2 regions of the Lysinibacillus sp. UGB7 genome follow, and region 1 is predicted to be linked to the other one. Evidence: a T-box and tRNA genes for the amino acid it is inferred to sense, from the RefSeq annotation. Region 1 holds a T-box; the other holds one or more tRNA genes.
What was found. The T-box of region 1 lies ahead of serS (serine--tRNA ligase). A T-box ahead of a tRNA ligase gene usually reads a tRNA of that ligase, here a tRNA-Ser.

Region 1 (7,780 bases):
TAGCTTCTAAACAAGGAGAGTTACGTGTAAGGCGGCAGCTTGTGGAAGCAATGATTTTTGAAGGACTAATCAAATATGAAGAAACTCGTCTAGATAAAAGGACTTCAATCCTTACTCTTGTTGGACAGAAGTGCACCTATCGTTGTGAAGGGACAAGAATGGCATTTGATCGCATCCGAATAAAGGGAGATAGTATTTTTCTAGTAGGAAAAGATGAAACGTTACTAGAGGCAACACTTGAGGATCTAGTAGATGAATTACTTTCGACTGTTAGAGACAAAGCTCGATTACTGAAAGAACTTCATTTAACGAGTAAGCTTTGTGAATGGAATGATCGTCATCTCCAAATGCAAATGTCAAGAAGAAATTCGAGCTATGAAGAATTAGAATCAGAAATCATTGAAGGACATCCTTATCACCCTTGTTTTAAATCAAGAACCGGTTTTACGATCGACGACCATAAAGACTATGGCCCTGAGGCAAAGCAATCATTTACCCTTCAATGGGTTGCAGTGAGAAGAAGCTACGTACGAATCACTGTTCTTGAAGAGGAAGAGAGCTTTTGGAAAAGAGAGCTAGGGCAATTGATGTGGGAAGACCTTCTTGCAAAGCTTGCGGTATTCGATGGAACACATGAAGAATATACGTTTTTACCGGTTCATCCTTGGCAGTGGCATAACATGAAACATGAACTAGCTGGATTAATTGAGCAAAAAGATCTAATTCCCCTAGATGTGAAAGGAGATTACTATCGGGCAACACAATCGGTGCGAACATTATGGAATTTTTCAAATCCTGAAAAAGCGCAATTAAAATGCTCGATGAATATGGTGAATACCTCTTCATTACGAAAATTACATTCTCATGCTGTTTGTGCCGCTCCTCATATTTCAGCATGGCTTAAACAGGTGATTCAATTAGACTCCTATTTACAAAAGGAAGCATCTCTTATTGTACTGGAAGAATATGCAGGAATTATTTTTGAACCGAATGCAAAAAAACATAGCAGAAAACTAGAAGGTCAACTTGGCTCAATATGGCGAGAAAGTGTGCGCTCGTATATGAAGGATGATGAGGAAGCGGTACCGTTTACGGTGCTAATGATGATGGAGAAAGATGGGCGTCCGTTTATAGATGAATGGCTTTTCCGATATGGAACGGAGGAGTGGGTAAAGCGCTTGATCGAAGTGAGTGTTATTCCTGTATGGCACTTGCTTGTTGCTCACGGTATTGCTGTTGAGGCCCATGCACAAAATATGATTTTAATCCATCAAAATGGCTGGCCGACTCGGGTTGTACTGAGGGATTTCCATGACAGTATCGAATATATAGAAGAATTTATTGCGGACAGAAGCCTCGTTCCAGACTTCGAAACGATACACGAACGTTTTAAAGATGCACCTGTCGATCATTATTATTGGATGTCTTCTATAGAGGCTTTACGAGAGTTAGTTATGGATACATTATTCGTGTTTCATTTAAGTGAATTATCTTATTTGTTAGAAGAGCAGTATGGATTTGCAGAAACACGTTTTTGGAGTCAAGTTAGAGAAGGAATACAGAAGCACTTTGAACGTTTTCCATCATTATGCTCAAGAAATGAACAGATTCAGCATAATAGTACACATATTTATGTTGAATCTTTGCTAACAAAGAAACTTCAAAATCAAGAAGAAGGTAATTTTCGGCATATCGTCAGCAATAGGTTGGCGCAAGCGGATAAAAAGGGGGAATGATGATGTTTTATGTCAATGATCAATTTTATACAGTAGAAGATATCGACAAGCAATATGAAATATATGAAAGCTTATCTCATCTAAGAGAGTGTAACAATCGCAGACTAGCTATTTGTACGGACGATATTTTCCAATATATAGCTCTATGTTTATATATTCGCCAAAAAGGTGGATCAGTCGTCCCAATCCATCCAGCGACACCAAAAGAGGGGGCTGTGCGGCTTGCTTCTTCAGCAGGTAGTCATCTTTTGTTGTTCCAATCGATCGATTCTTTCATCGAACTATCAAATCATTCTAATCACCAAGAAGGAGTATTAGTTCAAATGAGCTCAGGTACAACAGGAGCTCCGAAATGTATTGAACGAACGTGGAATTCAGTGGAAGAAGAGATTGAAAGCTATGTGAAGACGTTACCTGTCGATTCCTTGACAAATTCTATTGTCGCTTGTCCGGTTACTCATTCTTATGGATTCATTTGTGGTGTCTTGGCTTGCATAAAAAGGGGAGCAAAGCCGGTTATTATTACGAATAGTAATCCTAAATATATTTTGAAAAAGCTTAAAGAATTTCCTAAGCACATACTCTATGGGGCTCCAGCGTTACTTCATACATTAAGTCGTTTATTGCCTATTGATCAACAATTTGATCGTGTGATGACGTCAGGAACTGTGATGCCGCATAGCTGGTTGACATCATTAAGAGAGAAATCTCGCCAAGTATTACAGCAGTATGGATGCTCTGAATCCGGGTGTGTTGCGATTCACCCTAATGTGGAAGATCCTAAAGAAATGGGCTACCCCCTCCCTCATGTGAAGGTGACAGCTGGTGACAAACAAACACCGAGCGAAATTATCATTGAATTGCCTACACAAACGATTTATACAAAAGATCTTGGCTATATAGAAGATAATGTTCTTTCTTTTCTTGCAAGAATGGATGACACGATTAATGTAGCAGGCTTGAATGTGTATCCGCAAGAAGTTGAAACCGTGTTAATGGATGACCCAAGAATAGTCGAAGCAGTCGTATATAAGAAACAAAACAACCTATCAGGAGAGCGAGTATGTGCACTATACGTGTCTACTGAACCAATCGATAATATGGAGCTTAGAGAATGGTGCCGGAAATTTCTCGCTCCACATCAAATGCCGATGGAGTTTATGTTTGTTCATGAAATTGAAAAGCTGCCAAATGGAAAAGTAAGTAGAAAAAAACTTGGAGGCATTCCAGTATGACGAGACAACAATTGATCAAGAGCATCTATGATATTATGGAAAATTCATTAGAGTTGCAGACACTGTCTTCTTTTAATGAAGATGCCCGGTTAAATGAGGATTTGTATATGGATTCAATTATGGTCCTTCAACTGATTCTTCATTTAGAGTTGGATCTTGGCATTTCCATTCCCGATGAGATTCTCGTTCCTAAAGATTTCAAAACAGTAGGAACATTAGCAAGCTTTTTAGAAAAACAGCAAAAAGTAGAATAATCGGAGGAGAAAAATGATAAAAGTTCATTGTTTTGTAAGCTGTGTTTGTGAAGTTATTAAGAAAACAAAAGGCGTTGATCATAGGCCCTACTATTTTGGGGTATGGGATGCAGATTTTGATGTGCTCGATAATGGAGTGCTAGCATACCACTCAGATCGTATTGATCATCATTTCTTTCAAACATGGTATGAAATGCTCTATGGAATCAAGCTTTACAAATGGTATGACGAAGAACAATCAAAACAAGAAAATATAAACAAGCTGCAAAGGTTATTAGAAAATGAATCTCCACATCAACATGTGATGGTGATGCTGGATTTATCGATGCTTCCAGAGCGAGAGAATAAATTTCATCAACGTCCATTTCCACATTATGTGATGCTAGAATCGACAGAAAATGAAGCAGAGTGGTTTATGTATGACCCTGATTTTCGCTGGGAAGGGATTTTGCCGAAGGAGAGGATTTTAGATGCAATTCAAGAGCCAACTGTCGGAGGTGGCTATTACTTTGATTCTGAGACGATTATTGCTCCAACTACAGAGACGGTTGAAGCCTATTTTAATACATGTATAAAGCTTCATAGTAATCCGATGACAGAAGCAATTACCGAAATTATTAAAGGGTATACCGTAGGAAAAGAAAAAGAAAGTATGTCAAAACTTCCGACTGCCTTAAAACAATTGCCGGTTTTAGCGATTAGAAAGTATGCATATGAACATGCGTTTGCGTTTTTTTGGGAAGCTCTTGGCCGCGATGAGAAAGGCTTTGAAACATGGTGTGATGAAATTGAGCGTCTAGTGAATGGTTATACAACGATTCAGTATCGAGCGATGAAACTTGCGATGACGCAAGTTTTGTTATTAGCTGAAGATATTTTTGTGAAGTTAGAAGAACAAAATCTCCTTGAGTTCAAGATAAAGCAAGGATTACAAGAATGTTTTAAAGCATGGTTAACATTACAGCACAAGAAAGAGGTTATGTTATGAAACTATCTATCTGTACGATCTCGTTTCGGCACCATCTCCACTCGATTGATCAAATAGCTCACTTTGCAAAAACTCAAGGTTTTCAAGGAATCGAGCTCTGGGGTGTGCATGCAAAGAACTTGGCAGAGGAACTTCAATATGGAGCAGATTGGCTAAGCTCCTACGGTTTGGAAACGAGCATGCTTAGTGATTATTTGCCATTAGAAGCACCAGTTTCTGAGATGATGGCTGAAACAGAGAAGTTATCTTCACTTGCAAAGCGCTGGGGAACGAATAAGATTCGTACATTTGTAGGAAAACAGGGCAGTTCAGACACGAGTAAGAAAGAAAGGGCAGAACTTATTTCTAGGCTTAGAATGCTCTGTGATTATCTTGAGTCAAAAGGACAATATTTGCTTGTTGAAACTCATCCCAACACATTGACAGATAATTTACCTTCAACGATGCAGTTACTCGAAGAAACGAATCACTCAAGCCTACGAGTGAACTTTGACGTTTTGCATATATGGGAATCAGGGTTAAACCCTATTGTCGCCATGAAGCAACTTCGTCCTTACATCTCACATTTTCACTTTAAAAATATTGCCTCACGTGCATCACTTGGTGTTTTTTCTCCCAACAATGTTTATGCTGCATCAGGGTCTAGAGAAGGGATGGTTCCATTGTTTGAAGGTGCAATTGATTATGATGAATTCCTAGCAGGAGTACATTCAATCGAGGAGGTAGATGCGTCATTGGAATGGTTCGGATCGAATGTGAAGAGCGTATTAGCAAAAGATGTTCAGGAGGTTAAGAAGGCGTTGCAGTTGGTGCAAATATAATGTAAGGTTGTTTAAAACATATAGGAAAATCGTTTGATTCAATCTAAATTAAAACTATCTCTACTATAACTACTAGAAGGTTCTTTTTGTTAACAATGAATGGGGAAATGGTAGAAAGGGCTATTGGCGAAATCAACAGCCTATAAACTTTATCGCATGACTCATATTACATGTTTACATGCATTAGTGATTGTTGCTAACAAGATAATAAATGATCATTACTTCGTTAAATCTCAACAGCCCTGTTGGGTTGTGCATTTCATCTGGAATTAACCGGTGATTCAAGAATTCTAGAATATTTTGTATCCTATGGTATGACTTGCAAAAACTGTTTTCATATAGTACAGTATGGTTAAAATTTAAATAACTGAACACGATGATGGGAAGTAGTAGCAAGCACGTTTTTTTTAGAGAGTCAGCGGTTGGTGGAAGCTGATAGAAGCACTTGTGAATCCGTCCTGGAGTTGCACAGTCGAAGTAATGTAAGTAGGCTGTAGCCGGCTGAAATGCCGTTATGAAATAAGTGGATTAGGTATATGCCTAATCAATTAGGGTGGCAACGCGGGTAGCTCTCGTCCCTTTTTAGGGATGGGGGCTTTTTTGTGTTTATTTTGATTCAAAGCGGAGCTATTCGAGTTTAGCTTGCAACGCAATTACACCAAGACTTAATGGATGCAATGTCATTAAACTACTGGAGGTATGACTATGTTAGATATTAAACGCGTACGCGATAATTTCGCGGAAATTAAAGAAATGCTATTAACACGTAATGAAGATTTAGGCAACTTAGATGACTTTGAGGATTTAGATGCAAAGCGTCGTGAGTTAATTGCTAAAACAGAAGAATTAAAAGCAGAACGAAATAAAGTATCTGAACAAATTTCAATTATGAAACGCAACAAGGAAAATGCAGATGAAGTTATTGCTCGTATGCGTCAAGTAGGCGATGAAATTAAAGAGCTAGATGTTCAACTAAATGATGTTGAAGAGCGCTTTAAAGATATGATGATGCGCTTGCCAAACATTCCACACGAATCTGTACCAGTAGGGACAACAGAAGACGACAATGTAGAAGAATATACTTGGGGTGAAATTCCAACATTTGATTTTGACTTTAAAGCACACTGGGATCTTTCTACAGATTTGAAGATTGTTGACTTTGAACGAGGTACAAAAGTAACAGGTAGCCGTTTCTTATTCTACCGCGGGCTTGGAGCTCGTTTAGAACGTGCATTAATGACATTTATGATGGATTTACATGCAGAGGAGCATGGTTATGAGGAAATGCTACCACCTGTCATTGTTAATCGTGATAGCTTGACGGGTACTGGAAATCTTCCTAAATTTGAAGAAGATGTATTTAAATTAGAGGAAACAGATTATTTCATGATTCCAACGGCAGAGGTACCTGTAACAAACTTCTATCGTGATGAAATTTTACTGGCCGAGGCTTTACCACAAGGCTTTGCTGCCTATAGTGCGTGCTTCCGTTCAGAAGCGGGATCTGCAGGTCGTGATACACGTGGTTTAATCCGTCAACATCAGTTCAACAAAGTAGAACTAGTTCGCTTTGTAAAACCAGAGGAATCATACGAACAATTAGAGCTATTAACAAACCATGCGGAAAAAGTATTGCAATTACTAGGCTTACCATATCGTAAGCTAAAAATGTGTACAGCTGATTTAGGTTTTACTTCAGCGAAGAAATATGATTTAGAAGTTTGGATTCCCGCACAAAACATGTACCGTGAAATTTCTTCTTGCTCTAACTTTGAGGATTTCCAAGCACGACGAGCGAATATCCGCTTCCGTCGTGAGCCAAATGCAAAACCAGAATATGTTCATACATTAAACGGTTCAGGTCTTGCCATTGGTCGTACAGTTGCCGCTATCCTAGAAAACTATCAACAAGCTGATGGAAGCGTAGTAATTCCTGAAGTTTTAAGACCATACATGGGTGGTAAAGAAATTATTGCACCAAAATAAATAACGGGTAAAAGCTATTTTAGATATCCTTTAACAGGTAATTGTCTTGCCTTTTTATCGATTTACAGGTGCTTTTAATAGTATCGGGTGGTGTAAACGCCGTGGATTTGAAAAAAATGCTTTATTTCTTAAAGGAATTTTAGCGAGACTAAAAAAGATGTTACTATAATCAAGGATGGGGTGCATTAGAAAAAATTTAGAAATGACATTTTGCAGCTCTTTCGCATTTTCCACTATTTCGCAATCGGGCGCAATTCTTGAAAAAGAATAGGCGCCTATTTTTCATTTAAGAGCCATTTAATTTAATAGGGAAAGAAGATATTATACCTGCAAAATAAACATCTACATTTTTATTTCTTTTTTTCTAGGATATTTTTTAATGGCTTTTGAAGTACGTCCATAATGGCAGCGATGATAGCTGTTGCTAATATCCCTATTAGTCCAAGTGCTATTGGACCTGCTGGGTCATCACCCGTGAACATGGCATACACCCTTAAGTAAACTATTACTAATAAAATTAAGAAAATAATTGTAAAAGCGCATTTTTTTATAACCTTCAAGGATTTAAGGGATAACTCGGAAAAAGCGTTGTTACTATCGATATAACTCAATAGTTTATATGCTTGATACAAAGCTACAGAAAACGTAATGCATACTCCATACGCACATATTAACAACGGATATATCGAGTAATCTCCTGGACGCAATATAGCATCTCTTCTGGCTGCTTCAGGCAACAAAAATATACACACGGCAAGTA
Region 2 (7,780 bases), on a different contig from region 1:
ACATTGTATCCACTATAGCCAACAGCTAAATGAATGATGAATAGTAGTAAAAAAGCAAAGGCGAATCGAAACCAAAAAACCGATAATCCTTCTAATACTTTCCCTAACTTAATGTGCTTTCCTACTATATAAAGAAATAGAAGCGCTACAGGAACACCAATACTCATAATTACAACCCACGGCATACACTTGCCCCCTTCGATAATAATTATGTAAGTGTATGATTTCTGCTTCGCTTCTATAACTCTACCAACAATTATTTGATTAATACTCGTCGAATTCTGGCTTCTTTGAATAAATAATAATGTATACTCTCCGCTGCTTTTCGTTGGGCGATGATTTCTAAATCATAATCATCTACTAATTCTTCAATTATTTTTGCTTGTTGCAAATCCTCTTTTGTTTCTTTAATGAGACCTACAAGTTTTTCATCAAATTCCTTTTTTAGCTTTCCTTTATTGCGGAAGAACATCTCAATCCCTCACTCATAACTCTCGACGGCCTTCCATTGCCTTCGATAACGTTACTTCATCAGCATATTCTAAATCTCCACCTACCGGCAGTCCGTGTGCAATACGTGTTGTACGAATACCAGATGGTTTCACTAGACGTGATATGTACATAGCTGTCGCTTCGCCTTCAATTGTAGAATTCGTTGCTAGAATAAGCTCCTGTACTGTTTCATCTTGCAAACGTACTAAAAGTGACGCTACATTGATATCTTCCGGGCCTATGCCATCCATTGGCGAAATAGCTCCCTGCAGTACATGGTACATACCGTTGTAATCACGCATTTTTTCCATTGCGATAACATCTTTTGTGTCTTGTACGACACAAATAACAGATACATCACGTTGTTTGTCCGTACAAATATGGCAAGGATCTATATCGGTAATATTGCCACAGACAGAACAATAGCTTAAGTTTCGCTTTGCATCAATTAAAGCCTTCGAGAAAGACAATACATCCTCTTCCTTCATCGTTAACACAAAAAACGCCAGTCGAGCCGCGGTTTTCGGCCCGATACCTGGCAATTTCATAAAACTATCGATTAGTTTAGATATGGGTTCTGGGTAGTACATATTTTTTACCTCCTAGAACGGAAGGTTCATGCCTTGTGTGAATTTACCCATTGTTGCATTTGTTTTTTCATCTACTTTTTTAAGTGCTTCATTTGTTGCAACAACGATTAAATCCTGTAGCATTTCAATATCGTCCGGATCTACTACTGATGCATCAAGGTTCACTTCAACTACTTCACGCTGACCTGTTACAGCTACTTTAACCATACCGCCACCAGCAGTACCTTCAAATTGTTCAACATTTAAAGCCTCTTGAGCTTCCATCATTTCTTTTTGCATTTTTTGCATTTTTTTCATCATACCTTGCATATTTCCCATTCCACGCATAAACATATTCCTCCTAAGTAATTAGTCTTCAACGATTTCAACAAAATCTTTACCGAACAGCTTTTCCGCTTCCGTCACGAGTGGATCCTGTGATGCAAGTGGTTGTGCATCATCGATAAAGGGTTCTTCTGGCATCTCTGCCGGTGGTGGTTCTAATAACTCTACATCATGATCAGTAGCTGACTGCGCTTTCTGTTGATGCATGCCGTGATCACGAATGAATTCTTCACGCAGCTTTAACCAGGTCTCTTCAGGCGTGCAAAGCATTTCGTACATGGTGCCAGTTTGCCCTGCAATTAATTGTGTGAAGTGTGCTTTTAGTGCATGATTATCAGCAACCATTTGACAATGAATATCATACTTGAATTTTAACACAAAAGCACTCGAAGATGCCGCAACAGGTTCAGCTTCTGCTAATAGAGCCGATTGAGACTTTTGCATTTGGTTTAATGCTTGTGCCCACACGGCTTTAACGCGGTGCACATCCTGCTTTGTAGCATCCTTTAATATTTCTTGAATACGTCCAGTCGGAGCCTTATAGCCATTTGGACTTTTTGCACGTGGACGTTGCTCCTTAGGCGTCGGCGTAGTTTGTGTCGGCACCCCATTTTGCAATTGCGCTGATAATTGCTGGACTGTCTGCTCAAGCGCCACTATTTTCTGTGCTATCTCAGGACTCACCGTTGTTTCTCCTGAGGAGTTCACTTGATTAACTACTCCACCTGAAAACTGTGTCATTTTCAGCAAAGCTGTTTCTAAATAAATTTTTGTATGATGAGAGAAACGCATTTCTTGTTGTGTTTTCGCTAAGATGTCAATATAGCCATAAAGCAAATCTGGTGCAAAATCATGTGCTAAAGTAAACACTCGCTCCTCTGGCGATACTAGCTCTAATAATTCCGCTAACCCCTCACTCGTTTGCAGGAGCAGTAAGTCGCGGAAGAATGTAATTAAATCCTCTGCCAGACGTAGTGGGTCTTTCCCATCGGCAATAAGTTGTTCTAATAACGCAAGCATTTGTGCGACATCTTTCACCTTTAAAGCCTCTGCCAAATCATAAAAAACTTCCTGACTAATCGATCCTGTAACAAGCAGTGCATCTTCCAGTTTCAAGAGATCACCACTGAAGGATACGACTTGGTCTAACAAACTCAGAGCATCCCGCATGCCACCAGCAGCAGATTGCGCAATAACCTTTAAACCTTGCTCTTCATAAGGTAGCTCAATGTCTTCTAATACAACCTTCATCCGTTCAATAATATCGTTCGTCGAAAGTCGTTTAAAGTCAAAGCGCTGACAACGCGAAATAATCGTCGCTGGCAATTTATGCGGCTCTGTCGTTGCTAATATAAAAACAGCATGCGACGGTGGTTCTTCTAAAGTTTTTAAAAGTGCATTGAAGGCACTTGTTGAAAGCATATGCACTTCATCAATGATATACACTTTAAACCTGCTACTAGCAGGAGCAAAACGAACTTTTTCAATAATGTCACGTATTTCTTCAACGCGTGAATTGGATGCAGCATCAAATTCTATTACGTCTGGATGAGAACCATCTGTAATGCTTAAGCAAGTTGCACAGTCATTACAGGGCTCGCTTGACGGGGCTCGCTCACAGTTTAATGCCTTCGCAAAAATTTTAGCCGTACTCGTTTTCCCAGTACCACGCGGACCAGAAAACAGATACGCATGCGTTGTTTTATTTGCTAGGAGAGCATTTTGTAGCGTTCTTTTGACATGCGCTTGACCTGACATCTCACGAAATGATTGTGGCCTATACACACGATAAAATGCTTGATACGTCAATGATTTCCTCTCCTCTTCTTTTTAAATATGATAGCTCTATTATAGCATTGGCTGCATTATTAATAAAATCGTATTGTCACTATTCACATAGAAAAAACGCATTCGCCTACAATAGACGAATGCGTTTGAATTGGCAATTTAATGCCGTGCACCTTTTTTCGACAGCCGCACATAAGCGTTACTCTTGTCGTTAGCTCAGATTAGGCAACCCCGCGGCACATGAATAATACCACTTAATGCTGCTTCCTTCCGGACCTGACATAGTTCATGGGTATCCATTGCGCAGGACCCAATCGTCAACACTACGTGCAAAAGGCAGACCAAACAATACGGACAGCCTCAAAAAAGGAATTCAGTCTCGCTAGAGCGGATTGCGAGTTACAGGACACCGCTACCTTCCCACCTAGCACGGCAATAACTAGTATACTTTCAGTTTTCATAAAATGCAACGAATTACACTAATTATTTATATTCTATTGATATCTCTGCCATATAAAAAATTAATTTTAGAAAATCTAAAAAAAAATGATAAAAGTATTGACGTGAAAACTAATACATGATAAATTAGTTTTTGTCGATAAGACATTGCAACAATATACTATGGAGGTATACCCAAGTCTGGCTGAAGGGATCGGTCTTGAAAACCGACAGGCGGGTAACACCGCGCGGGGGTTCGAATCCCTCTACCTCCTCCAGTTTTTAAAATCCGACTACATGATGTAGCCGTTTTTTTTTGCCTAAAATTGCACTTACACTTCTAGATGCCACTTCCACTTAGGATGTGGTATTTTTTTATTAGATATCTCGCTCGACTAATATAGATTAGGGAGGATGCTTGAAAATGTACACGAAAGTTATTATGTCCCGTGCAACCCTCACATGGGTTTTAATGATAGCCTTATTTACAGCGGTCGGTAGTGAAATAAAAATTTTGCCGTTCTACGATACAACATTTCGCTTTGGATTAGGAAGTATTATCTTCTTTTTATGTACTCTCATTAAACCTACACCAATTATCTTAGCAGGTATTGCTACAAGTATTGTGACTACCTCTTTCCGAGTTATAGTTAATTACTATTACTACACATTAGATGTTTCAATAATAGAAAGTATTCTTATGCATCTGCCTGCAGCTATATTTTACTTATTGTTTGCATTATGCCTACATCAATTAAACATTCATCAATATCGAGAAAAACCGTTAAAGCTCGGACTCCTTGTTGCCTTTAGCGAAGTCATTAGTAATTTAGGTGAACAGTTAGCACGTTTTCTTGTGCACTCGTATAATTTTGTATTTATACACGACTTTCTCATACTCGTTGCCGTTGCCTTGCTACGGAGCTTTTTCGTGGTTGGCATCTATAGTTCTATTTTAATTGCCGAACAAAAAAAACGCGTACAAGAAATGCTTAATATTGGTTCTGATTTATATGTAGAAACCTTATACCTAAAAAAATCAATGAATCATATTGAAACAATTACAGCAAGCGGCTTTGATTTATATCGCCAATTAAAAGTTAAAGGCTATCGCGCGGAATGCTTACAAGCGCTGCATATTGCCCAGGAAATTCATGAAGTAAAGAAAGATTCACAACGCATTTATGCGGGTATTTCAAAAATCGTAGGTGAAAAGAGCTATGGCTCCATTCGATTATCAGAATTATTGCATTATATAGAGGAAGGTAATAGTAAATATAGTGAATTGCTAGGAAAAGATATACAGTTTAAAATTAGTTTTGATAGTGATTTTCAAACGGAGGAGCATATTGCATTGCTTGCTCTATTAAATAATTTAACAGCTAATGCCATAGAAGCAATTGAAGAACACGGTATTATTTCTATTGCTATTCAGCAACAAGAGGATGATACTGTAATAACCGTATGTGATAATGGAAGTGGCATTTCACAAAATGATCTCTCTATTATTTTTGAGCCTGGTTATACTACAAAATATAATATTGAAGGTGTAGCAGCAACCGGTATTGGGCTCTCACACGTAACCACACTAATAACAAAATTAAACGGTACAATTTCTGTCGAATCTAATAATAAAGAAACGATGTTTAAAATTATAATTCCTACGCAAACTATTCAAACAGGAGAGACTTAAATGAGGTATTTTATTGTAGATGATGATCGTGCAAGTCGTGTCATGTTAAAGCAAATTATTGAAGATAGTGGTTTAGGTACCGTCATTGGTGAAGCACGCAATGGTGAAGATGCCATACCACAAATATTAATGACACAACCAGAGTTTGTGCTAATCGATTTACTTATGCCAAAGCTAGATGGTATTGCAACGGTAGAGCATCTAATTCAAAATCGCTTTGAGGGACAATTTATTATGATTTCTCAAGTAGTGAATAAGGAGATGGTTGGTGAGGCGTATGAACAAGGTATAGATTTCTTCATTCATAAACCAATTAACAAAATTGAGGTCGAAAATGTTTTACGTAAAACAACAGAACAATTTCGACTAAAGAACTCGCTCCTAGTTATTCGCCAATCCCTTACTAGTATAGAAATAAATGAGCAAAAAAATCATAAAGCGACATCACGTGATCATATTCAATCAATTTTGAATGATATGGGCATTGTTGGTGAAATCGGCAGCGAGGATATCATTGCCATAATCGAAACATTACTAGCACATCAGCATAAAATTGCACCACTTCCTCCGTTAAAGGAGCTGTATGAAGAAATAGCCGCTGTCACCAAAACGACTCCCGATGAAATATTGAAGGAAAGTAAAGCCATTGAACAGCGTGTGCGTCGTACGATTTTAGCTGCAATGATTAATTTGGCCAATTTGGGTGTTGTTGATTACACAAACTCTGAATTCGAATACTATGCACCGCGATACTTTGATTTAAAAGAGATTCGTCAGCTTATGAAGCAAATAGAGGATCATGGTAATCGAAAAGCAAAGGTGAATATAAAGAAGTTTATTCAAGTGTTATATTCAGACATTTTAACAAAAATAAATTAATTTTATCGGATTCTGTCGGATTTTATAAGTCCTCCGTATTATTAAAGTAAGGCGTGTCCTAAAAATTTTAATATTAGGAGGAACGAAGATTTTGAAAAAGAAATTTAAGATCAGTTTAGCCACTCAAATTCTAATCGGTTTGACTTTAGGGATCATTGTTGGCGGTATCTTTTACGGAAACCCCAATATTGAAAAATATCTACAACCACTAGGAGATATCTTTCTACATCTGATTAAGATGATTGTTGTACCGATTATTATTTCGACATTAATCGTTGGCGTTGCTGGGACAGGCGACATGAAACAACTTGGGCGATTAGGCGGGAAATCACTTATTTATTTTGAAGTTATTACAACGGTAGCAATTGTTGTCGGTTTACTTTCTGCGAACCTTTTCCAGCCAGGTGCTGGTGTGAATATGAACGAGCTTTCTCAAGGAGATATCTCGAAATACGTTTCGACAACTGAGGAAGTACAACATGAAGGACCTTTCGATATTATTGTAGGTATTGTACCAACAAATATTATCCAATCTATGGCTGAAGGTGATATGCTTGCGATTATCTTCTTCTCCGTTATCTTTGGTCTGGGTGTTGCTGCCATCGGGGATCGAGGTAAGCCAGTTTTAGGCTTCTTCCAAGGTGTAGCTGATGCTATGTTCTGGGTAACGAACCTCGTGATGAAATTCGCTCCAATTGGGGTATTTGGTTTAATTGGTGTAACCGTTTCCAAATATGGATTTGCTTCCCTAATACCTCTTGCCAAACTTGCTATACTCGTTTATGGCACGATGTTATTTTTCATCTTTGTTGTTCTTGGCATTGTGGCAAAAATAGCAGGTATCAGTATTTTCTATTTAATTAAAGTATTAAAAGATGAGTTAATTTTAGCGTTCTCCACAGCTAGTTCAGAGGCTGTATTACCACGAATCATGATGAAAATGGAGAAACTAGGCGCACCAAAAGACATCGTATCTTTTGTTATTCCAACAGGTTATTCCTTTAACCTAGATGGTTCAACACTGTACCAAGCAATTGCTGCGTTATTCATAGCACAAATGTATGGAATACACTTAAGCATCGGCGAACAAATTACATTAATGCTTGTATTAATGGTTACGTCTAAAGGGATTGCAGGTGTACCAGGCGTTTCATTCGTTGTACTTCTTGCAACGTTAGGTACTGTTGGTATTCCAATTGAAGGTTTAGCGTTTATTGCGGGTATTGACCGTATTCTTGATATGGGACGTACAGTTGTTAACGTAATTGGTAACTCATTAGCATCGTTAGTAATGGCGAAATGGGAAGGCCGTTTTGATAAAGAAAAAATGAAAAATTACTTTAAAGAAAATGAAAATTTAGCATAGTCTAAATAAGAAAATCCTCACGATGTATAAATGCATCGTGAGGATTTTCTTATTTGTCTAACACTTTATCTAAATAGGCAATAATTGATTCTTTGCCATTTACGTGTGCTTCTTGTGCTCGTATTTCGTCCTTTGCAACTTTTGCCTCAGCGGTCACAACGATACGCTCCGCATCCACCTGTGGCACAACAAGAACACCATCTACATCCC

Region 2: it has a tRNA-Ser gene. The T-box ahead of serS (serine--tRNA ligase) is inferred to sense a tRNA for this amino acid. The anticodon was not compared.

The regions. Positions count from the first base shown of each region.
Region 1 is NZ_JBMGUV010000011.1:748-8,527, reverse strand. It holds gene ACOMCU_RS11550 (IucA/IucC family protein) at 1-1,736, shown strand, start outside; gene ACOMCU_RS11555 (IucA/IucC family protein) at 1-10, shown strand, start outside; gene ACOMCU_RS11545 (AMP-binding protein) at 1,739-2,971, shown strand; gene asbD (petrobactin biosynthesis protein AsbD) at 2,968-3,225, shown strand; gene ACOMCU_RS11535 (DUF6005 family protein) at 3,239-4,213, shown strand; gene ACOMCU_RS11530 (sugar phosphate isomerase/epimerase family protein) at 4,210-5,034, shown strand; T-box leader at 5,402-5,617, shown strand; gene serS (serine--tRNA ligase) at 5,740-7,020, shown strand; gene ACOMCU_RS11520 (DUF2975 domain-containing protein) at 7,371-7,780, opposite strand, start outside.
Region 2 is NZ_JBMGUV010000049.1:285-8,064, forward strand. It holds gene ACOMCU_RS25965 (pro-sigmaK processing inhibitor BofA family protein) at 1-185, opposite strand, end outside; gene ACOMCU_RS25970 (YaaL family protein) at 257-472, opposite strand; gene recR (recombination mediator RecR) at 486-1,082, opposite strand; gene ACOMCU_RS25980 (YbaB/EbfC family nucleoid-associated protein) at 1,095-1,409, opposite strand; gene dnaX (DNA polymerase III subunit gamma/tau) at 1,431-3,215, opposite strand; RNA gene ffs (signal recognition particle sRNA large type) at 3,360-3,627, opposite strand; tRNA gene ACOMCU_RS25995 (tRNA-Ser) at 3,818-3,910, shown strand; gene ACOMCU_RS26000 (ATP-binding protein) at 4,057-5,325, shown strand; gene ACOMCU_RS26005 (response regulator) at 5,326-6,204, shown strand; gene ACOMCU_RS26010 (cation:dicarboxylate symporter family transporter) at 6,296-7,570, shown strand; gene ACOMCU_RS26015 (RraA family protein) at 7,620-7,780, opposite strand, start outside.